DNA from 2 places in the Stenotrophomonas sp. ESTM1D_MKCIP4_1 genome. Region 1 is predicted to be linked to the other one. Evidence: predicted binding sites of a transcription regulator. Region 1 holds the regulator's gene; the other holds the start of a gene.
The links. Region 1 encodes HrcA, which represses chaperone genes, less so after heat shock. Its sites were predicted from a motif close to TTNGCACTCNNNNNNNNNGAGTGCNAA; they were not measured.
Positions count from the first base shown of each region.

Region 2: a site for HrcA is predicted at 3,530-3,556, ahead of C1924_RS17845 (co-chaperone GroES). Genes of this name have one in related genera too.

Region 1 is NZ_CP026004.1:1,746,245-1,757,372, forward strand. It holds gene recN (DNA repair protein RecN) at 1-1,304, opposite strand, end outside; gene hrcA (heat-inducible transcriptional repressor HrcA) at 1,419-2,483, shown strand; gene grpE (nucleotide exchange factor GrpE) at 2,547-3,062, shown strand; gene dnaK (molecular chaperone DnaK) at 3,249-5,171, shown strand; gene dnaJ (molecular chaperone DnaJ) at 5,326-6,453, shown strand; gene C1924_RS08170 (helix-turn-helix transcriptional regulator) at 6,512-7,309, opposite strand; gene C1924_RS08175 (MFS transporter) at 7,383-8,579, shown strand; gene pdxY (pyridoxal kinase) at 9,245-10,153, shown strand; gene C1924_RS08185 (prephenate dehydrogenase) at 10,150-11,128, shown strand, end outside.
Region 2 is NZ_CP026004.1:3,924,108-3,935,235, forward strand. It holds gene C1924_RS17825 (pepsin/retropepsin-like aspartic protease family protein) at 1-168, shown strand, start outside; gene C1924_RS17830 (DUF6445 family protein) at 172-783, opposite strand; gene C1924_RS17835 (hypothetical protein) at 911-1,177, shown strand; gene groL (chaperonin GroEL) at 1,463-3,112, opposite strand; gene C1924_RS17845 (co-chaperone GroES) at 3,196-3,483, opposite strand; gene C1924_RS17850 (endonuclease) at 3,807-5,624, shown strand; gene cutA (divalent-cation tolerance protein CutA) at 5,692-6,030, shown strand; gene C1924_RS17860 (protein-disulfide reductase DsbD) at 6,027-8,381, shown strand; gene C1924_RS17865 (TlpA disulfide reductase family protein) at 8,378-8,935, shown strand; gene C1924_RS17870 (sulfite reductase flavoprotein subunit alpha) at 9,587-11,128, shown strand, end outside.

The sequences.
Region 1 (11,128 bases):
TCACCGCCGGAGGCGACCTTGCGCAGCGCACGCGGCGGCTGGCCGGCGTTGGCCGCCACCAGGAACTCCACGCGCTCGGCACCCTGCGGGTCCGGCTTGCCGCCGTCCTGCGGTTCCAGCTCGATCAGGAACTGGCCGCCGCCCATGCCCAGTTCGGCAATGATGCTGGTGGTGGTGGCCGACAGCTCGGCCGCGGCGGTGCGGCGGCTGGCACTGAGCACTTCGGCCTGCACGCGCCAGGCGGCCGCAGCCTTGTCGATCTCACCGGCCAGGCGCTGCAGGCGCTCGTCGGCGCCACGCAGCTGCTCCACTTCGGCATGCATGCGTTCGCGCTGCGCGCCCAGTTCATCCATCGGCACGCGATGCTTGCGGGCCAGGTCGTGCAGACGGCCGAGGCGGCGCTCGTTCTCCTCGAACTGCTCCGGGTCGGCATCAAGGTCGTCATGCACGCGGTCCAGCAGCGACAGGGCTTCGTGCAGCTGGATCGAGGCGTTTTCGATCAGGCCGTCCACCTCGCCCAGGCGCGGGTCGTGCTCGAGCAGGCGCGACAGTTCGTGGCGCACCTGCTGCAGCAGGTCCAGCGCCGAGCTGCCGTCATCGCCGTTGAGCTGGTTGCTGGCCGCCTGGCAGGCACTCAGCAGGGCGCTGGCATGCGCCTGGCGGCGATGGCTGGCGCCTAGCGCAGCAATCGATTCGGGTTCCAGATCCTCGCGGTCCAGCTCACGCAGCTGGTGTTCGAGGAAGCCGATGCGGTCGGAAACGTCGCCCTGTTGCGACAGGGCCAGGGATTCATCCACCAGCGTCTGCCACGCGGCGGCGGCGCGGCGGACCTGCCGGCGCTCGTCCTCGTTGCGGGCATAGGCATCCAGCAGGGCCAGCTGCGACGGGCGGGTCAGCAGGGCCTGCTGCTCATGCTGGCCGTGGATTTCCACCAGCCGCCCGGCCAGTTCGGCCAGCTGCGCCAGGGTGACCGGGCGCCCGTTGATCCACGAGCGCGAGCCGCCATCGGCACGGATGACCCGGCGCAGCTGGCACTGGTCCTCGTCGTCCAGTTCGTTGTCGGCCAGCCACTGGCGTGCGGCCTGCAGCTGGTCCAGGGCGAATTCGGCCGACAGTTCGGCGCGGGCAGCACCATGGCGGACCACGCCGCTGTCAGCGCGCAGGCCGGAGAGGAAGCCCAGCGCGTCGACCATCAGCGACTTGCCGGCGCCGGTCTCGCCTGAAACGACGGTCATGCCGGGCCCGAACTCGAGCTCGGTGGCGCGGACGACGGCGAAATCCTTGATCGAAAGATGTCTGAGCATGGGTACAGGGGTGTCTGAGCCGCGCAACGCTAGCACGCGCGACGGGGTGGTCCAATGACTTGCCAAGGCGACGCACCGCCATTATCTAATGTCCGTGTCTCACAGGTTGATTCCATGCACGGTTCCGCTGACCAGCTTGCCCCGCGTGCGCGCCATCTGCTGCGCACGCTGATAGCGCGCTACATCCAGGACGGTGAGCCGGTCGGCTCGCAGACGCTGGCGCGCGTGGCCGGGCTGGAGGTCAGCCCGGCCACCATCCGCAACATCCTGGGCGATCTGGAGGATCTGGGCCTGCTGGCCTCGCCGCATACCTCGGCCGGGCGGATCCCGACCGCGCACGGCTACCGGGTCTTTGTCGACAGCCTGCTGCAGATGCAGCCGCCGGGCGAGGGGGAACTGGCCCGGCTGCGCCATGAGCTGGCCGGTGGCGGCAGCACCCAGGCCCTGCTCGGCAGTGCGTCGGAGCTGCTGTCGGCAATGAGCCATTTCGTCGGGGTGGTCAGTGCGCCGCGCCGCGAGCAGTTCGCCTTCCGCCAGATCGATTTCGTGGCGCTGGATGGGCGCCGGGTGCTGGCGATCCTGGTGTTTGCCGACAACGAAGTGCAGAACCGGGTCATCGAGACCCGCCAGGACTTCGAGCCCGGCCAGCTGGAACAGGTGGCCAACTACCTCAATGCCCATTTCGCCGGCCTGCCGCTGGCCGAGATCCGCACCCGCCTGCTGCTGGAGCTGCGTGATGCCCGTTCCGAGCTGGAACAGCTGCTGGCCCACAGCATCGAACTGGCCGAGCAGGCCCTGCAACCGCCAGCCGACGACATGCTGGTGGCCGGCCAGACCCGGCTGATGGGGGTGCAGGACCTGTCCGACCTGGAACGGCTGCGCGAGCTGTTCGAGCTGTTTTCCAGCAAGCGCGAGATCCTGCAGCTGCTGGAGCGGACGATCCAGGCCCCGGGCGTGCGCATCTTCATCGGCGAAGAGACCGGGATGATGCCGCTGCAGGGGGTTTCGCTGGTCACCGCGCCCTATACGGCCAATGGCCAGGTGCTGGGCGTGCTGGGGGTGATCGGGCCGAAGCGGATGGCGTACGACCGGGTGATTCCCCTGGTCCAGGCCACCGCGGACGTACTCGGGGCGGCCTTTTCGCCCCCGCGACGCGGTCCAGGGCCGGCCGACGCTTGAAACGCAGCATCCCGCCCACACTAGGGTGGGTGGAGGCGGAGAGTGACCGCCAGGGACCCAGACATGAACCAAGAACATCCAGATATCGAATCCCAGCAGAGCGCCGCTGATGCGGCCGCCGCCGCAGGCACCCATGACGAACTGGAGCGCCTGCGCGCCGAGGTCGAGCAGGTCAAGGCCGATGCGCTGCGTGAGCGCGCCGACCTTGAAAACCAGCGCAAGCGCGTGGCCCGCGACATCGACCAGGCCCGCAAGTTCGCCAACGAAAAGCTGCTGGGCGAACTGCTGCCGGTGTTTGACAGCCTGGATGCCGGCCTGAAGGCCGCCGGCGACGACGCCAACCCGCTGCGAGAGGGGCTGGAAATGACCTACAAGCAGCTGCTGAAGGTCGCCGCCGACAACGGCCTGGTCCTGCTGGACCCGACCGGCCAGCCGTTCAACCCGGAACACCACCAGGCCATCAGCCAGGTGCCGGCCCCCGGTGCCGCCCCCGGCAGCGTGGTGACCGTGTTCCAGAAGGGCTACCTGCTCAACGAGCGCCTGCTGCGGCCGGCGCTGGTGGTGGTGGCCGCCGACTGACCCGGCGCCCCGGGCGCAAAGCCGCCCGGGATCGGTCGCGCCGGGCCATGCCCGGCGAACCTTGAACGGTTGAACACAGCGTTCGGGTGATGGCTTGAATGTTCCACGAGCCTCCCCCACATCCCATTCATCCACCGGCCGACCGGCCGGACTGACACCCACAAGCATTCTTCAGGAGTCTCCCCCATGGGCAAGATCATTGGTATCGACCTCGGCACCACCAACTCGTGCGTGGCGATCATGGACGGCGGCAAGGCCCGCGTCATCGAGAATTCGGAAGGCGATCGCACCACCCCGTCGATCGTCGCCTACACCAAGGACGGCGAAGTCCTGGTCGGCGCCTCGGCCAAGCGCCAGGCCGTCACCAACCCCAAGAACACCTTCTACGCGGTGAAGCGCCTGATCGGCCGCAAGTTCACCGACGCTGAAGTGCAGAAGGACATCGCCCACGTCCCGTACAGCATCCTGGCCCACGACAATGGCGACGCCTGGGTGTCCACCAGCGATGCCAAGCGCATGGCGCCGCAGGAAATCTCGGCCAAGGTGCTGGAAAAGATGAAGAAGACCGCCGAGGACTTCCTCGGTGAAAAGGTCACCGAAGCGGTCATCACCGTGCCGGCCTACTTCAACGACAGCCAGCGCCAGGCGACCAAGGACGCCGGCCGCATCGCCGGTCTGGACGTCAAGCGCATCATCAACGAGCCGACCGCGGCCGCGCTGGCCTATGGCCTGGACAAGGGCGACAACAAGGATCGCAAGATCGTGGTGTACGACCTGGGCGGCGGCACCTTCGACGTCTCGGTGATCGAGATCGCCAACGTCGACGGTGAGAAGCAGTTTGAAGTGCTGGCCACCAACGGCGACACCTTCCTGGGCGGCGAAGATTTCGACAACCGCGTCATCGAGTACCTGGTCGAAGAGTTCAACAAGGACCAGGGCATCGACCTGCGCAAGGATCCGCTGGCCCTGCAGCGCCTGAAGGACGCCGCCGAGCGCGCCAAGATCGAGCTGTCCAGCGCCCAGCAGACCGAAGTGAACCTGCCGTACGTCACCGCCGATGCCTCGGGTCCGAAGCACCTGAACATCAAGCTGACCCGCGCCAAGCTGGAATCGCTGGTGGACGAGCTGATCAAGAAGTCGATCGAGCCGTGCCGCGTCGCCCTGAACGATGCCGGCCTGCGCTCGAGCGACATCAGCGAAGTGATCCTGGTCGGTGGCCAGACCCGCATGCCGAAGGTGCAGCAGGCGGTGACCGAGTTCTTCGGCAAGGAACCGCGCAAGGACGTCAACCCGGACGAAGCCGTGGCACTGGGTGCGGCGATCCAGGGCGGCGTGCTGGGCGGCGACGTCAAGGACGTGCTGCTGCTGGACGTGACCCCGCTGTCGCTGGGCATCGAGACCATGGGCGGCGTGTTCACCAAGATCATCGAGAAGAACACCACCATCCCGACCAAGGCCTCGCAGGTGTTCTCCACCGCCGAGGACAACCAGTCGGCCGTGACCGTGCACGTGCTGCAGGGTGAGCGCGAACAGGCCCGCTTCAACAAGTCGCTGGCCAAGTTCGACCTGTCCGGCATCGAGCCGGCCCCGCGTGGCCTGCCGCAGGTGGAAGTGTCCTTCGACATCGACGCCAACGGCATCCTGCACGTGTCGGCCAAGGACAAGAAGACCAACAAGGAACAGAAGGTCGAGATCAAGGCCGGTTCGGGTCTGTCCGAGGAAGAGATCGCACGCATGGTCGCCGACGCGGAAGCCAACCGCGAAGAAGACAAGAAGTTCCAGGAACTGGTGCAGGCCCGCAACCAGGCCGACGCCCTGATCCACGGCACCCGCAGCGCCATCACCGAGCACGGCAGCAAGGTGGGCGGCGATGTCATCGGCAAGGTCGAGGCGGCGCTGGCCGACCTGGAAACCGCGATGAAGGGTGACGACAAGGCACAGATCGAAGCCAAGTCGAAGGTGCTGGAAGAAGCCGGCCAGGCGCTGTTCGCCGCTGCTTCGGCCGACCAGGGCGGTGCCCCGGGTGCCGACGCCGGCAACGCAGGCAAGGCGCAGGATGACGTGGTGGACGCCGAGTTCACCGAAGTCAAGGACGACAAGAAGTCCTGATCCGGACCGACGCGGGACGCTGGCCACCAGCGTCCCGTTGTCGTACCAGGGTCCTGACCGCCTGCCGGCGTGTCGGGGCGCCCGACGCAAGAGCGGACCTGGTTCCGCTCTTCCGCTTTGACGAATCCCGACTTTCCGGAATGCGATCCACGATATGAGCAAGCGCGATTACTACGAAGTGCTGGGCGTTGCCCGCACCGCCACCGACGAAGAGCTGAAGAAGGCCTACCGTCGCTGCGCGATGAAGTTCCACCCGGACCGCAACCCGGGTGATGCGGCCGCCGAAGCCTCCTTCAAGGAGTGCAAGGAAGCCTACGAAACGCTGTCCGACGGCAACAAGCGCCGCATGTACGATGCCCACGGCCACGCCGCGTTCGAGCACGGCATGGGCGGCGGCGGTGGTCCGGGCGGCCCGGACATGAACGATATCTTCGGCGATATCTTCGGCAACATCTTTGGTGGCGGCGGTGGTGGCCAGCGCCAGGCCCGTCGCGGTGCCGACATCGGCTATGTGATGGAACTGGATCTGGAAGAGGCCGTGCGCGGTGTCGAGCGCCGGATCGAGATCCCGACCCTGGCCGAATGTGGCGACTGCGATGGCAGCGGCTCGGAAGACGGCAAGGTCGAGACCTGCAACGTGTGCCATGGCCGCGGCCAGGTGCGCATCCAGCGCGGCATCTTCGCCATGCAGCAGGCCTGCCACAACTGCAACGGCCGCGGCCAGATCATCGCCAAGCCGTGCAAGACCTGCCACGGCAACGGCCGCATCGAGGAAGACAAGGTGCTGTCGGTGAAGGTGCCGGCCGGCGTCGATACCGGTGACCGCATCCGCCTGCAGGGTGAAGGCGAGGCCGGCCCGGCCGGTACGCCGCCCGGTGACCTCTACGTGGAAGTGCGCGTGCGCGAGCACCACATCTTCCAGCGTGATGGCGACGACCTGCACTGCGAAGTGCCGATCCGCATCTCGCAGGCCGCGCTGGGCGACACCGTGCGCGTGGCCACCCTTGGCGGCGAAGCGGAGATCCGCATCCCGGCCGAGACCCAGACCGGCAAGCTGTTCCGCCTGCGCGGCAAGGGCGTGCGTTCGGTACGCAGCCGCAGCGAAGGCGACCTGTACTGCCGCGTGGTGGTGGAAACCCCGGTGAACCTGACCAACGATCAGCGCAAGCTGCTGGAACAGTTCGAGGCCACTTTCGTCGGCGAGGAAGCGCGCAAGCATTCGCCGAAGTCGGCCACCTTCATGGATGGCGTCAAGGGCTTCTGGGACCGCATGACGTCCTGATCCTTCAGGTACGTGTTGAACGACGACGCCGGGCACTGCCCGGCGTTTTCGTATGCGATCAGCGGAAAAACGCCGCCGGTGTCTGCCCCAGCTGACGCTTGAACATGCTGGTGAACGCACTGGGGCTGTCGTAGCCCATCGCCAGCGCCACATCGATCACCTTCTCGCCCACGGCCAGGCGCTCCATCGCGGCCAGCAGCCGCGCCTGCTGCCGCCACTGGCCGAAGGTCATGCCCAGTTCGCTGGCGAAATGGCGCTGGATCGTTTTCACGTCCACCGACAGCGCTTCGGACCAGTCCTGCAGGGTGGCTTCGTCACCGGGATGCTTCTGGATGTGCTGGCAGATGCGCTGCAGCCGCGGATCGTTGGGCGTAGGCAGGTGCAGCGGCAGCACGTCCATGCGGTGCAGTTCGTCCAGCAGCAGGCGGACCACGCGGCCATCGCGGCTGTCGTCGTGGTGTTCGCCTTCGATCTGGCTGGCGGCATGCAGCAGTTCGCGCAGCAAAGGCGCCACCTGCACCGCGAACGCTTCGGTAGCCAGCTGCGGGGCGAACGCCGGATCGATGTACAGGCTGCGCATGTGCACATCGGCGATGCAGTCCACCGCGTGGGCCATGCCGGCCGGCATCCAGATGGCGCGGGTGGATGGCACCACCCAGCGGCCGACTTCCGAGCGCACCACCATCAGGCCGGACATCGCATAGACCAGCTGGTGGCGGCGGTGCCGGTGCGGCGATACCCGGGTGCCGGCGGGATAGTCCTTCACCCGGCAGGTTACCGGCCGGTGGCCGGGCACTTCGTTCCAGGGCGCGGACTCCCTGATCGCGCAGGGCGTGTCCTTTTTGCGATATGGCATGACCAGAACGCGGCGGAAGGGAGGGGGAGGGCACCGTAGCATGCACGGCTCGCCCCCATCCTGACTGCGCACCATGTCCAGCCTGGCCACACCCGCCCCCACCACCCGCAGCACATCCCGCGGGGTGCTGGCGGCCATTTCCACCTCCCATGTGGTCAACGACATGATGCAGTCGCTGATCCTGGCCATCTATCCGGTCATCAAGGGCGGCTTCAACCTCAGCTTCACCCAGATCGGCCTGATCACGCTGACCTACCAGCTGACCGCGTCGATCTTCCAGCCGCTGGTGGGCCTGGCCACCGACCGCAGGCCAGCACCGTACTCACTGCCCATCGGCATGGCGTCGACCCTGTGCGGCATGCTGCTGCTCGGCTTCGCGCCGAACTATGCGATGGTACTGCTGGCGGCGGCCATGGTCGGCATCGGTTCGGCCATTTTCCATCCGGAAGCCTCGCGCATCGCGCGGCTGGCGTCCGGCGGGCGCCACGGTTTCGCCCAGTCGGTGTTCCAGGTCGGCGGCAATTTCGGTACCGCGTTGGGCCCGCTGATCGCCGCTGCGGTGATCGTGCCGTACGGCCAGCATGCCGCGTCGTGGTTTGCCGGCGCGGCGCTGATCGGCATCGCCCTGCTGACGTATGTCAGCCGTTGGTACGCGCTGCATCTAGGCACGCCGCGTCCGGCCGGGCAGGGCACGGTCGCCCCGCGTCACCCGACCCGCACCGTGGCGCGGGTGATGGCGATCCTGCTGGTGCTGATCTTCAGCAAGTACTTCTACATGGCCAGCATCGGCAGTTACTTCACGTTCTACCTGATCCACCACTTCGGCATTCCGGTGGCGCAGGCGCAGCTGCACCTGTTCGCGTTCCTGGTGGCGTCGGCGGCCGGTGGTTTCCTCGGCGGCCCGCTGGGCGATCGCATTGGCCGCAAGCCGATCATCTGGACCTCGATCCTTGGCGTGGCGCCGTTCGCGCTGGCGCTGCCGCATGCGGATCTGTTCTGGACGACGGTGCTGGCGGTGCTGATCGGCTTCGTGCTGTCGTCGGCGTTTTCGGCCATCGTGGTGTATGCGCAGGAGATGATGCCGCACCGCATCGGCATGGTGTCGGGGCTGTTCTTCGGCTTCGCCTTCGGCATGGGTGGGCTGGGTGCGGCGGTGCTGGGTCTGCTGGCCGACAGGACGAGCATCGAGTACGTGTACCAGCTGACCGCGTTCCTGCCGCTGCTGGGCATCATCGCCGCCTGGCTGCCGCCCTCGCGCCCTGCGCACTGAGGGGGTGGGGTTGCAGGGCTTGCAGCCCTGCACCTGCTGACGTCAACGTCAACGTCAACGTCAACGTCAAAAGCGGGTTTGCTGAGGGTTGGCGGGGTGGGTCCGGTTGAGGGGGACGCTGCAAGTACGTCCATGTAAGCTCGGTCGCGCCATCCATGGCGCTCACGCCCCCTCAACCGGACCCACCCCGCCTTCGACGGTTTTTCGCGATCTGTCGGAACGGCATTCTGCTCTGGTGGGTGTCGACCTTGGTCGACACGAATGAATTCATTCGATATCTGACAGATTTCATCCACGCATGGCGTGGATCTACTGGCCACCGGCCAACTGTCGAAGGCGGGGTCGGATCCCGTTGCTTTGCAACGGGCTCTGACCCCATTTGGAAAAATGACATCTGACAGATGTGTCGACCAACGGTCGGCACCCACCATCAGCGCACGGAATCTGTCAGAGGCGGGGTGGTGTGGGTGGGCAGGACCGTTGGCGCCATGGATGGCGCCATCGAGCCCCCATGGATGGGTTTACGGCGTGTCCTGCCCACCCACACCGCCCCGCCATCCCACGGAATGCCGCTCTGGCTTTTGCCGTTGCGGTTGCGGTTGCGGTTGCAGCAGGTGCAGGGCTGCAAGCCCTGCTGAAAACCCCCTTGGGCGTAGAATGCGGGCATGAGCGAATCCCCCGACAACCACCTGCTCCACGGCCGCCGCCAGCGTCCCGACGGGCCCTCGCCGATCGATGTCATCTCCGTCCAGTCGCAGCTCGTCTACGGCCACGCCGGCAACAGCGCCGCCGTGCCCCCGATGCGCGCGCTCGGCGTGCGGGTGGCGGAAATCCCCACCGTCCTGCTCAGCAACGCGCCGTTCTACGACACCACCCGCGGCCGCGTGCTTCCCGCCGACTGGTTCGCCGACCTGCTCCTCGGTACCCACGAACGCGGCCTGCCGCAGCGCGCAAAGATGCTGGTCTCAGGCTACTTCGGCAGTGCCGCCAATGGTGCCGCCTTCGCCGACTGGCTGGACGCGACCCTGCCGGCCTGCCCACACCTGCGCTACTGCCTGGACCCAGTGATCGGTGACACCCACACCGGCCCTTACGTGGAGCCCGGGCTGGAAGCGATCTTCGCCGAACGCCTGCTGCCGCATGCCTGGCTGGTGACGCCCAATGCATTCGAGCTCAATCGCCTCACCGGCCTGCCGGCCCTGGCCGAGGCCGACGCCATCGCAGCGGCGCGCACGCTTCTCGCACGCGGCCCACAGTGGGTGATCGCGCACAGTGTGGGCGGCAACCCGGGCGAACTGGTGACCCTGGCCGTGGGCCGCGAGGAAACCTGGCGATGGACATCGCCGCTGCTGCCCGTCGATGTGGCCGGTACCGGCGATGTGTTGATGTCGCTGGTGGTCTCCTTCCTGTTGCGGGGTGAGTCGATGCAGCAGGCCATTTCGCGCGCCATTGCCGGCACCCATGCCGCACTGGAAGCCACCCTCGCCAACGGCTTCGAGGAGTTCGACGTGATTGCTGCCGCGCCTGCCGCGCTGGCAGACGCCACGCGCTTCCACGCCGAACGCGTGGCATGAGCGATCTGCAGACGCGCACGCCGCGCACGGTCGGCATCGTGGGCAGTGCCGGCGCCTACGGGCGCTGGCTTGCCCGGTTCTTCCAGACACACATGCAGCTGCAGGTGATCGGCCATGATCCTGCCGATCCTGCCTCGCACCCGCCCGAGCAACTGCTGGCTGAGGCCGATGTACTGGTGTTCTCGGCCCCCATCCGGCATACCCCGGCGCTGATCGCGGAGTATGTGCGGCAATCGGCCGGCCGTGAACAGGGGCGCCTGTGGCTGGATGTGACGTCGGTGAAGGACGCGCCGGTACAGGCGATGCTGGCGTCGCAGGCGGAAGTGGTCGGGCTGCACCCGATGACCGCACCACCGAAAGCGCCGACGCTGAAGGGTCGGGTGATGGTGGTCTGCGAGGCGCGGCTGCAGCAGTGGCAGCCGTGGGTGGACCGTCTGTGCGCCGCGCTGCAGGCCGAATGTGTGCGGGCGACGCCGCAGCACCACGACCAGATGATGGCGCTGGTGCAGGCGATGGTGCACGCCACGCATCTGGCCCAGGCCGGTGTGCTGCGCGAGTACCAGCCGCAGCTGGGGGACCTGGCGGCGATGATGCCCTACCGCTCGGCGTCGTTCGAGCTGGATACGGCGATCATCTCGCGCATCCTGTCGTTGAACCCGGCGATCTACGAAGACATCCAGTTCGGCAACCCCTACGTCGCACCCATGCTCGACCGCCTGGTGGGCCAGCTGCAGGCACTGCAGGCGCAGGTCGGCCAGGGTGACGACGCGGCACGCGGCTGGTTCCGCGAACAGGTGCTGGCGGCCAACCACGAGGCCTTCGGCGCGCCCGCACTGGCGGCGGGCAACTACACCTTTGAACGCGTTGGCTATCTGCTGGCGGACCTGACCGAGCGCAATGCACTGTCGGTGCACCTGCCGGAGGATCGGCCCGGTTCGCTGCGCGCGCTGTTGAACGTGTTCGAGCAGCACCGCA
Region 2 (11,128 bases), 2.2 Mb from region 1:
ATCAGTGAACTGCCGGTGTTCCGGGCGATTGGGCTGGATCAGCGCCCCGCAGTGATCCTGGGGGCGGATGTGATGCAGGATGGCCAGGTGGACATCAGTGCAGGGGCCGAGCGTATCTGCCTGCAGCGGCCGGGCCTTGTCCACGCATGGCGTGGATCTACGGATTGATGCTCAGGCCGCGCTTTCAAAGAACATCAGGTACACCAGCCGGCCGTTCTCGGCGCAGTCGCCGAAGGCCGGGCCAGCGGTGTGCCAGAACCATGGGCGCAGCAGCACCAGCCGATTGAAGCGCATGGGGATGGTCATGGTCGGCTCCCAGGCGCTTTCATCGTTGCTGTCACGCTCGATGATGTCACGGTGCATGGCTGCGCCATCGGCATAGCCCAGCGCAGCCAGTTCGGTGGGATTGAGCGCCATCCGATCGGTGCGGGTGCGGCGGTGGCGGAAGAATTCGGTGCCGCCCTGGCAGTGTTCGGGCGCGCTGAGGTAGAGAATGCCAGACCAGTGCGATTGATCGGTATGCACGCGGGCGCGACCCTCGTCATTGGCCAGGGTGAGCCGGAACTTGCCGTGTGACTGCAACGGCTGCACCGGCCGCAGCGGTTCGTTCAACAGCCGGGAGGCGGCACCGGCAAGGCCCTGCATTTCCAGCCGCTGCAGTGAATTACGGCCAGGGAATGCGCCATCCTGCGCGGGATAGTCCAGGCCCAGGCCGGCGTGGCGCAGGCCGTGGGCATCGGCCGGGGAAAGAAAGTCGTCGACGACGAGGAACGAAGTAGGCATGGCAGGAGGCTAGTGCCGGCGCGTTGCGGCGGCAAGGCTTTGTGCAGCATGGATGCGACCGGGGTTTACGCCGCTTTGCCGCCCGGCGCAGTATAAAAGCCAGACACTCGCTTTTCTGGACCCCCGCATGACCCCTTCGCAAGCTGATGCCATCGCCACCGCCGTGATGCAGCCGGATGAGCGGCGTGACAAGATCGCCGCGCGCCAGCAGGAGGAGATGCAGCAGTTGCAGCGTCAGCGCAGGGCGGTGGCCGTCGGCCTGGTCGGCATGGCCGCAGGTGGGTTGATTGCCTACCAGCTGGGGCTGCCTTGGGTGAAGGGCGTGCTGTATGGCGGTGTGCCCACCTTCTTCATCGCCAAGGTCTGGTTGGATCGGCGCGCGTTGCGCGGTTGATTCCGCGCGCGGTTTCATCCACGCATGGCGTGGATCTACTGTGCGTCGCACGGTTGATGCCGCGCGCGGTTTCATCCACGCATGGCGTGGATCTACTGTGCGTCGCACGGTTGATGCCACGCGCGGTTTCATCCACGCATGGCGTGGATCTACTGTGCGTCGCACGGTTGATGCCACGCGCGGTTTCATCCACGCATGGCGTGGACCTACCAGCGGCATGGAATGCGTCCACAAAAAAACCCCGCCTTCCGGCGGGGTTTTTCATTGCATCGGTAGCGCGGGGACTTAGAAGTCCATGCCGCCCATGCCACCCATGCCGCCCATGCCACCAGCGCCACCCATGGCCGGCTCGTCCTTCTTCGGAGCTTCGGCAACCATGGCTTCGGTGGTGATCATCAGGCCAGCGATCGAGGCTGCGTTCTGCAGCGCCGAACGGGTCACCTTGGTCGGGTCCAGGATGCCGAACTGCAGCATGTCGCCGAACTCGCCGGTCGCAGCGTTGTAGCCGAAGCTGCCGGTGCCTTCCTTGACCTTGTTGATGATGACCGACGGTTCTTCACCGGCGTTGGCCACGATTTCGCGCAGCGGGGCTTCCATCGCGCGCAGGGCGATCTGGATGCCGTGGTTCTGGTCTTCGTTGGCACCCTTCAGGCCGGCCAGTGCGGTGACCGCACGAACCAGGGCAACACCGCCGCCCGGGACCACGCCTTCTTCGACGGCTGCACGGGTGGCGTGCAGGGCGTCGTCGACGCGATCCTTCTTTTCCTTCATTTCGATTTCGGTCGAGGCGCCGACCTTGATCACGGCAACGCCGCCGGCCAGCTTGGCCACGCGTTCCTGCAGCTTCTCGCGATCGTAATCGGAGGAGGTGTCCTGGATCTGGGTCTTGATCTGGCCCACGCGTGCGTCAACGTTGGCCTTGTCGCCCACGCCGTCGATGATGGTGGTGTTTTCCTTGGAAACCTGCACCTTCTTGGCGCGGCCCAGGTCCTTGATGGTGGCCTTTTCCAGCGACAGGCCCACTTCTTCGGAGATCACGGTGCCGCCGGTCAGCACGGCCATGTCTTCCAGCATCGCCTTGCGACGGTCGCCGAAGCCCGGAGCCTTGACGGCCACGACCTTGACGATGCCACGGATGGTGTTGACCACCAGGGTCGCCAGCGCTTCGCCTTCGACTTCTTCGGCAACGATCAGCAGCGGCTTGCCGGCCTTGGCGACGCCTTCCAGCACCGGCAGCAGGTCACGGACGTTGGAGATCTTCTTGTCGTGCAGCAGGATGAACGGGTCATCCAGGTCAGCGGTCTGCGACTGCTGGTTGTTGATGAAGTACGGGGACAGGTAGCCGCGGTCGAACTGCATGCCCTTGACCACGTCCAGCTCGTTGTCCAGGCCCGAGCCTTCTTCAACGGTGATGACGCCTTCCTTGCCGACTTCCTTCATCGCGTCAGCGATGATCTGGCCGATGGACTCGTCCGAGTTGGCCGAGATGGTACCGACCTGGGCGATCGCCTTGTCGTCGGCGGTCGGCTTGGAGATGTTCTTCAGCTCGGTGACGGCGGCCACGACGGCCTTGTCGATACCGCGCTTCAGGTCCATCGGGTTCATGCCGGCGGCCACAGCCTTGGCGCCTTCGCGGATCAGGGCCTGGGCCAGCACGGTGGCGGTGGTGGTGCCGTCGCCAGCGTCGTCGTTGGTGCGGGAAGCGACTTCCTTCACCATCTGCGCGCCCATGTTCTCGAACTTGTCAGCCAGTTCGATTTCCTTGGCGACGGAGACGCCGTCCTTGGTGATGGTCGGGGCGCCGAAGCTCTTTTCCAGCACGACGTTGCGGCCCTTCGGGCCCAGGGTGGCCTTGACGGCATTGGCGAGAACGTTGACGCCGCGCACCATGCGCGAACGGGCGTCTTCACCGAAACGAATATCCTTGGCAGCCATTGCAGTTACCTCATTGGTAGCGCCGGGGCAGGCCCGGCGGCTGGGTGTTTGGAATCAGGGGATGAAGCAGGTCGCGCCGGGGCTCAGCCGATGATGGCGAGCACGTCGTCTTCGCGCAGGACCTTGTACTCGACGCCTTCGCTCTTGTACGAACTGCCGGCGTACTGGCCGTAGATGACCTTGTCGCCAACCTTCAGCGACGGAGCGCGCACGCTACCGTTGTCCAGGGCCTTGCCCGGGCCGACGGCCACGACTTCACCCTTGGTGGACTTTTCCTTGGCCGAATCCGGAATGACGATGCCGCCGGCGGAGATTTCGTCGGCTTCGATCGGCTTGACCACAACGCGGTCGTGCAGCGGCTTGATGCTCATGAGAGACCTCTTAAGTTATTGATTGGTCTGAAAAAGTCTGGCGATGTTAGCACTCACCCAGGGTGACTGCCAGCATTGCGTGTGAAAAAGCCCGACAGGTCGGGAGCAGGACAGAGATGGAGCTGCCCCGGGACCTTTCAAGCCCCGCCCCGTAAAATTTTTTGACGGTGGGCTGCGCTGGCCGCGCCCCGCTGCGGCAGGCGGGTTTCCCAGTTTTTGGTGACCCACGTCGCAGTGTCAGATATCTGACGTTCAGTTACGACAAAGTGTCACGCGTTCGGCCTTAGGCTCGGCCCGGCATTCCCAATCACAAGGAGTAGTCGATGCGATTGCTGTCCCCGCTCGCCGCCGCCTGCCTGCTGGCGCTGGCCGCCGCGCCGGTCCAGGCCGAGGTCTTCATCAACGAACTGCACTACGACGACAGCACCCCGGCCGGTGATGTCGGCGAAGCCATTGAAGTGGTCGCCACCGCTGGCGAGGACCTGTCCGGCTACCGGCTGTACCTGTACAACGGCGCCAACGCTTCGGCGGCCGTGGTGTACGCCAACAACCCGGTGCCGGCCGGCAGCGCTGCCGGTTGCGGCAGCGCCACCATTGCCGTGGTCAATTACCCCACCAACGGCATCCAGAACGGCCCCAATGACGGCATCGCCCTGGTCGACGCCAGCGGCAAGGTGGTCCAGTTCCTCAGCTACGAGGGCGCCATCACCGCCTCCGGTGGCCCCGCGGCGGGCATGACCAGCCAGAACATTCCGGTGGCCGAGACCAACAGCACCGCGCCGGGCACCTCGCTGCAGCTGACCGGCAGCGGCAGCCAGTACGCCCACTTCACCTGGGCCGAGTCGGCCGGGCAGACCTTCGGCCGCTGCAACACCAACCAGACCTTCAGTGGCGGTGGCACCCCGGGCGGCCCGAACACACCGCCGTCGGTCACCACCACCACCCCGGCGCAGGGCAGCAGCACCTTCCCGGCGGCGGCCGATCTGGAAGTGGTGTTCAGTGAAACGGTCACCCTGGCCAGCGGCGCCTTCGCCCTGAGCTGCGGCCGATCCGGCAGCGTGCCGCTGACCTGGCCGGGCAGTGGCAGGACCGTGAAGCTGTCGACCAATACCGCGCTGGTGGCCGGCGAGGCCTGCCGCTTCGACATCCGCGCCGCGCGCATCACCGACAACCAGGGCGCGCACCCGGCTGCTGACAGCCGCATCGCCTTTACCGTGGCCAGCACCACCGGCAACCCGGACCCGGGTAATCCGGACCCCGGCAACCCCGGTAACCCGGGCACGCCGGAGGGCTACTACTCCAAGGTGAACACCTCCAGCGCCAGCCAGCTGCGCTGCTCGCTGCACGAGACCATCAAGGGCCACACCGCCTACCCGTACAGCGGCTCGGGCACGAGCACCTGGACCATCCTGGAGATTGCCGACGAAGACCCGAACAACAGCGGCAAGATCCTCGATGCCTACCGCAACCACAGCTACACCAAGGTGAGCAGCCGCGCGGGCACGGGCAGCGGCCTGACCTACAACCGCGAGCACACCTGGCCGAACTCGCTGGGCTTTGCCAGCACCACCGGCGACAAGGGCCTGCCGTACGCCCCGTACACCGACACCCACATGCTGTACCTGACCGATGCGCAGTGGAATGCCGACCGCGGCAACAAGCCGTTCGGCAAGTGCGATGCCAGCTGCGGCGAGCGCGCCACCGAGGCCAACAACGGCCAGGGCGGCGGCAGCGGCGGCTACCCGGGCAATTCCAACTGGGTGCGTACCCCCGACGGCAATACCGGCACCTTCGAGGTATGGGGCAAGCGCAAGGGCGATATGGCGCGTGCGGTGATGTACATGGCCATCCGTTATGAGGGCGGCAAGGATGCGGCCACCGGCCAGTCCGAACCGGACCTGGAACTGACCGACGACCGCAGCAAGATCGTCAAGACCAGCAGTTCGCCGGCCTACATGGGCCTGCTGTCGACCTTGATCGACTGGCACCTGTCCGACCCGCCGGATGATGCCGAGCGTGCGCGAAATGATGTGATCTACAGCTTCCAGGGCAACCGCAACCCGTTCATCGACCACCCCGAGTGGGCCACCCCGGCCCTGTTCACCTCGGCAAAACCGGCCACCTGCCAGCTGGCCAACTGACCGCGCAACGCAGCGGTCCACGCCGCCGCCGGGCCTCGACCCGGCGGCGGCCCTATACTCGGCGGTCATGTCGACCGTCGATCCCATCCTGCTGCTGTTGACCACCTGCCCGGACCGGGCCAGTGCCGAGCGCATCGCGCACGCGCTGGTCGGTGAACACCTGGCGGCGTGTGTCACCCGTCTGGATGGCGCGCAGTCGACCTACCGCTGGCAGGGCGAAGTCACCACCGACGCCGAACTGCAGTTGCTGGTGAAAACCACGGCGAGCCGCGTCGATGACGCAATCGCCCGCATCGTCGAACTGCATCCGTATGAACTCCCGGAGTGCATCGCGGTCGAAACCCGGGCCGGCCTGCCGGCGTATCTGGACTGGATCCGGGCGCAGACCCGGGAGGACACCGATTGATGAAGTTGTTTGCTCGTGGCGCCGCGCTGTGCGCTCTGCTGTGGCTGGCCCTGCCGGCCTTCGCGCTGGATGAGAAGGACCTGCTGCCGGTCGACCAGGCCTTCGCGCTGACGGCCAGTGCGCCCGAACGGGGCCAGATCCAACTGCAGTTCAAGATCGCCCCCGGCTACTACCTCTACCGCCACCGCACCAGCGTCAAGGCCGACCCGGCCTTCAATGCCGGTGCCCTGCAGATGCCGGCCGGCGACAAGCACCACGATGATTTCTTCGGTGAGGTGGAAACCTACCGCGAACGCCTGCAGGCCACCCTGCCCGGTGCGCCGACCGATGCGGCCGGCACCATCAGCCTGGAAGTGCGCTACCAGGGCTGCGCCGATGCCGGCGTGTGCTACCCGCCGCAGAAGCGCGTGGTGCAGGTGGCCCTGCCCGGTGCCAGTGGCAAGGCCGCGCTGCGCACCGCGCGCGCGACCGGGGTGAGCCCGTTCAACAACCCGCTGGCCGGTAGCGGAGGTGGCCTGCGCCTGCCGGGCAGCGGCAACACGCAGGCGCTTCCGCTGCCGTCGGAACAGGCGTTCGGCTTCGATGCCATCGCCAGCGACGGCAATACGCTGCTGCTGCGCTTCACCCCTGCACCGGGCTACTACCTGTACCGCGACCGCACCTCGCTGAAGCTGGAAGGCAGCACCGGCGTGCTGGCCGACAAGCCGCGCTGGCCGGCCGCGCAGGCGCACCGCGACGAGCACTTTGGCGATGTCTCGGTGTACTTCAACCAGGTGGAGGTACCGGTGCCGCTGCGCCGCACGCGCACCGGGGCGATGGACAGCACCCTGGTGGTGACCTTCCAGGGCTGCCAGACCGATGGCATCTGCTACCCGCCGATGACCCGCCGGGTGAAGCTGTCCATTCCCGCCGGCACCGTGGCGGCCGCCGGCCAGACCACGGCGGAGGCGGTGCCCGCCGCAGCCGGCGAAGGCCCGCGCGGAGATGCCGATGGCACCCCGCGTCGCCTGCTGCCGACCGTGCCCAACGATGCCGCCGACGGCGCCACTGACGGCGCCCCCGGTGCGGATGCCTTCGCCGCCGATGCACAGCAGGACAATGCCAAGCGCACCAAGCCGCCGGGCAGCGTGCCCAAGACCGACAGCTCGCTGCTGTGGGTGCTGCTGCTGGCGCTGGGCGGTGGCCTGGTGCTGAACCTGATGCCCTGCGTGCTGCCGATCCTGTCGCTGAAGGTGCTGAGCCTGGCGCAGAGCGGTGAAAGCGCCGAACGCGCCCGCAGCCATGCCATGTGGTACACGCTGGGCGTGCTGGTGGCCTTTGCGGTGATCGGCGCGCTGATGGTGGGCCTGCGCATGCTCGGCAATGCGGTGGGCATCGGCTTCCAGCTGCAGCACCCGGGCGTGGTGGCTGCGCTGGCGTACATCATGTTCGCCGTCGGCCTGAGCCTGTCCGGTGTGTTCACCATGGGCGGCGGCATCGGCAACTTCGGCCAGTCGCTGGCCCGCCGCAGCGGCCCGGCCGGTGATTTCTTCACGGGTGTGCTGGCCTGCGTGGTCGGCAGTGCCTGCGTGGGTCCGTTCTTCGGCCCGGCGGTGGCCTATGCCTTCGTGGCGCCGCCGATCGCGGCGATGCTGGTATTCCTGTTCCTCGGCCTGGGCCTGGCCCTGCCGTTCCTGCTGATCGGCTTCGTGCCGGCCCTGGCGCGCCGCCTGCCCAAGCCCGGCCCGTGGATGGAAACGCTGAAGCACGTGCTGGCCTTCCCGATGTATGCCGCCGCACTGTGGCTGCTGTGGGTGCTGGGCAAGCAGCGTGGCGTGGACGGCATGGCGCTGGCCCTGGGTGGCCTGCTGCTGCTGACCGCCGGCCTGTGGCTGTTCGAGACCAGCCGCTGGCGCAGCAAGCGCGGCGCCAGCCTGCTGGGGGTGCTGCTGGCCCTGGCCGCGCTGGGCCCGGTATGGGGTGTGACCCAGCTGGCCCCGCCGGCACGTGCCGCCCAGGCTGCCAGCGACAACGTGGTGGATTACTCGCCGCAGATGCTGGACCGCCTGCGTGCGGACAACCGCGTGGTGTTCGTGAACATGACCGCCGACTGGTGCGTGAGCTGCAAGGCCAACGAACGCGCGGTGCTGTCGCGCCCGGAGTTCAAGGAACTGCTCAAGCGCACCAACGCGGTGTACATGCGTGGCGACTACACCAACGTGGACCCGCAGATCACCGCGTTCCTGGATGAGCACAAGGCCGTGGGCGTGCCGCTGTACGTGGTGTACGGCCCCGGCGCACCGCCGACCGTGCTGCCGACCCTGTTGACCCAGGCCCTGGTGGAAGAAGCGCTGCTGCGCACCGCCCGATGAACTGGCAACGGCCGGCACTGCTGTGGACAGCGGTGCTGGCCGCCGGCCTTGGGCTGTGGGCGGGGCACCGGTTGACGCCTGCGCCTGCGCCGCCGGTTGCTACGCCGGCTGTCGCCACGCCGCTGATTCCCGTCCTGCGCGCGGGGGATGCGTTGCCGCCGCTGGTGCTGCCTGGGCTGGACGGGCAGGCGCTGGATCTGCGCCAGCATTTCCAAGGCCGGCCGCTGCTGGTGAACGTCTGGGCCAGCTGGTGCGGGCCGTGCATCGAGGAAATGCCCGAGCTGGCGCGCTTTGCCGACGTGCAGGGCGTGCACGGCGTGCAGGTGCTGGGCGTGGCGCTGGATACACCGGAGGGCGTGGCTGCATTCCTGCAGCGCGTGCCGGTGAGCTACCCCATCGTGCTGGACACCCCCGGCCCCCGCGATGCCAGCGTGCAACTGGGCAATGCGCAGGGCCTGCTGCCGTACAGCGTGTTGTTTGATGCACAGGGGCGGATGGTGAAGGCCAAGCTGGGGCCGTTCGAGCACGGCGAGATTGCCAACTGGGTGAAGTGAGGGTGTTGTTGCAGGGCTTGCAGCCCTGTACCTGCTCAATGCAACGGCAACGTCAAAGGCCGAAGCGGGCTTTCCGTGGGATGGCGAGGCGGTGTGGGCTTGCAGGACACGCCGTAAACCCATCCATGGGGGCTCGTAGGCGCCATCCATGGCGCCTGCGGTCCTGCAAGCCCACACCGCCCCACCTCTGACAGATTCCTGCGGCCGTGGGTAACGGCGACCGCTGGAACGCTCAGCTTTTGGTAGGTGTCGACCTTGGCCGACACGATTTTTCTGTCAGAAATCAAATGAATTCATCCGTGCCGACCAACGGTCGGCACCCACCAAAGCAGAATGCCGTTCCGACAGATCGCAGGAAACTGTCGAAAGCGGGGTGTGTCCGGTTGAGGGGGGGTGAGCGCCATGGATGGCGCGACCGAGGCTACATGGACGTATTCACGCCGTCCCCCTCGACCGGACCCACCCCGCCATCCCACGGAAAGCCAGCTTTTGAAGTTGACGTTGCTGTGGCTTGAAGCGGGTGCAGGGCTGCAAGCCCTGCAACGAAACCCTCCTTGACCGTAGCCCGTCCGCGCCCGGAGAATTACGGGATTAATTCTCATTTGCTGTTGCGCAGGATGCGGGCGGCAGCCTAGACGGCCTCTCTCCCCGATGTTCAAGAACGTCCTGTTCCAACTGCACTGGCTGCTGGGCATCACGGCCGGCACGATCCTGGCCATCATGGGCCTCAGTGGCGCGACGCTGTCCTTCGAGGATGAGCTGCTGCGCGCCGCCAACCCCGGCTTTGCCGCCATTGCCGAACACCATGCCGACGGCCAGCAGACGCTGGCACTGAGCGAACTGGTGCCGCTGCTGCAGGCCGGCAGCGAGCGTCCACTGCAGCGTCTGCGCGTGGATGCGACCGGCCAGCGCCCTTCGGTGGCACGCTTCGCTGGCGGCAAGCAGCACTGGGTCTACTTCAACCCGTACAACGGCGAACGCTTCAGCCATCTGCGCGGCCAGGCGTTCTTCGATTTCGTTGAAGACCTGCACCGCCACCTCGCGGCGGGCGAACGCGGCAAGCTCGTGGTCGGCAGCTGCGCCATCGCGCTGCTGTTCTTCGCCCTGTCCGGCCTGTACCTGCGCTGGCCGCGCCGCTGGTGGCACTGGCGCAGCTGGCTGGCGGTGGAATGGAAGCGCAGCGGCCGCGGCTTCCTGTGGAGCCTGCATTCGGTGGTCGGCACCTGGGTGCTGCTGATCTACCTGATGAGCGCGCTGACCGGTCTGTGGTGGTCATTCGACTGGTACCGCAGTGCCGCCAGCAGTGTGCTCGGCGTGCCTGCGCCGGCCAGGCACAAGGTGGCGGCGGATGCCGTACTCGATCTGCAGCATGTGGAAGACACGCTGTACGCGCAGCCCGGTGTGCGCAGCGGTTACATCGACCTGCGCCTGCCGGAAAAGCCGGGCCAGGTGCTGAACGTGCGGGTGATGTCCGGCGATCCGGCCCTGCGCGGCGGCGCCCACGACCGCGCGCAGGACGTGCTGCAGCTGGACCCGGCCAGCGGCGCGCTGCTGGATGCGCGTCCCTACGCGCGCCAGGGCACCGGCGGCAAGTTGGCCACCAGCATGTTCGCGCTGCATTCGGGCAGCTACTTCGGCCTGCCCGGCCGGGTGGTGGTGATGCTCAGCAGCCTGGCCATGTGCCTGTTCTTCATCACCGGCTGGATGCTGTATCTGGACCGTCGGCGCAGCCAGCGCGCGGCACGTGCACTGCGGCAGACCCTGCCTGCGCCACAGGACGGCGGCGGCGAAGGCATGCCGTGGCGGGTGATCCATGCCAGCCAGAGCGGCCTGGCCGAACAGCTGGCCTGGCGCGCGGCGGCACAGCTGCAGGCCGCTGGCCACCCGGTGCAGGTGCTTCCGCTGGCGCGGGTGTCCGCTGCGCAGCTGCAGGACACGCCGCAGGTGCTGTGGGTGCTGAGCACCTTCGGCGACGGCGAGCCACCGGACAACGCGCGCCGCGCAGCACGCCAGTTGCTGGCACAGCGCGTGGATCTGTCGGGCCTGCAGCATGGCGTGCTGGCGCTGGGCGATCGGCAGTACCCGCACTTCTGCGCGTTCGGCGCACAGGTGGACGCGTGGCTGGCGGGCAACGGTGCGCAGCCGCTGTTCCCGCGCATCGACGTGGATGCCGCCTCGGTGGTGGACCTGCGC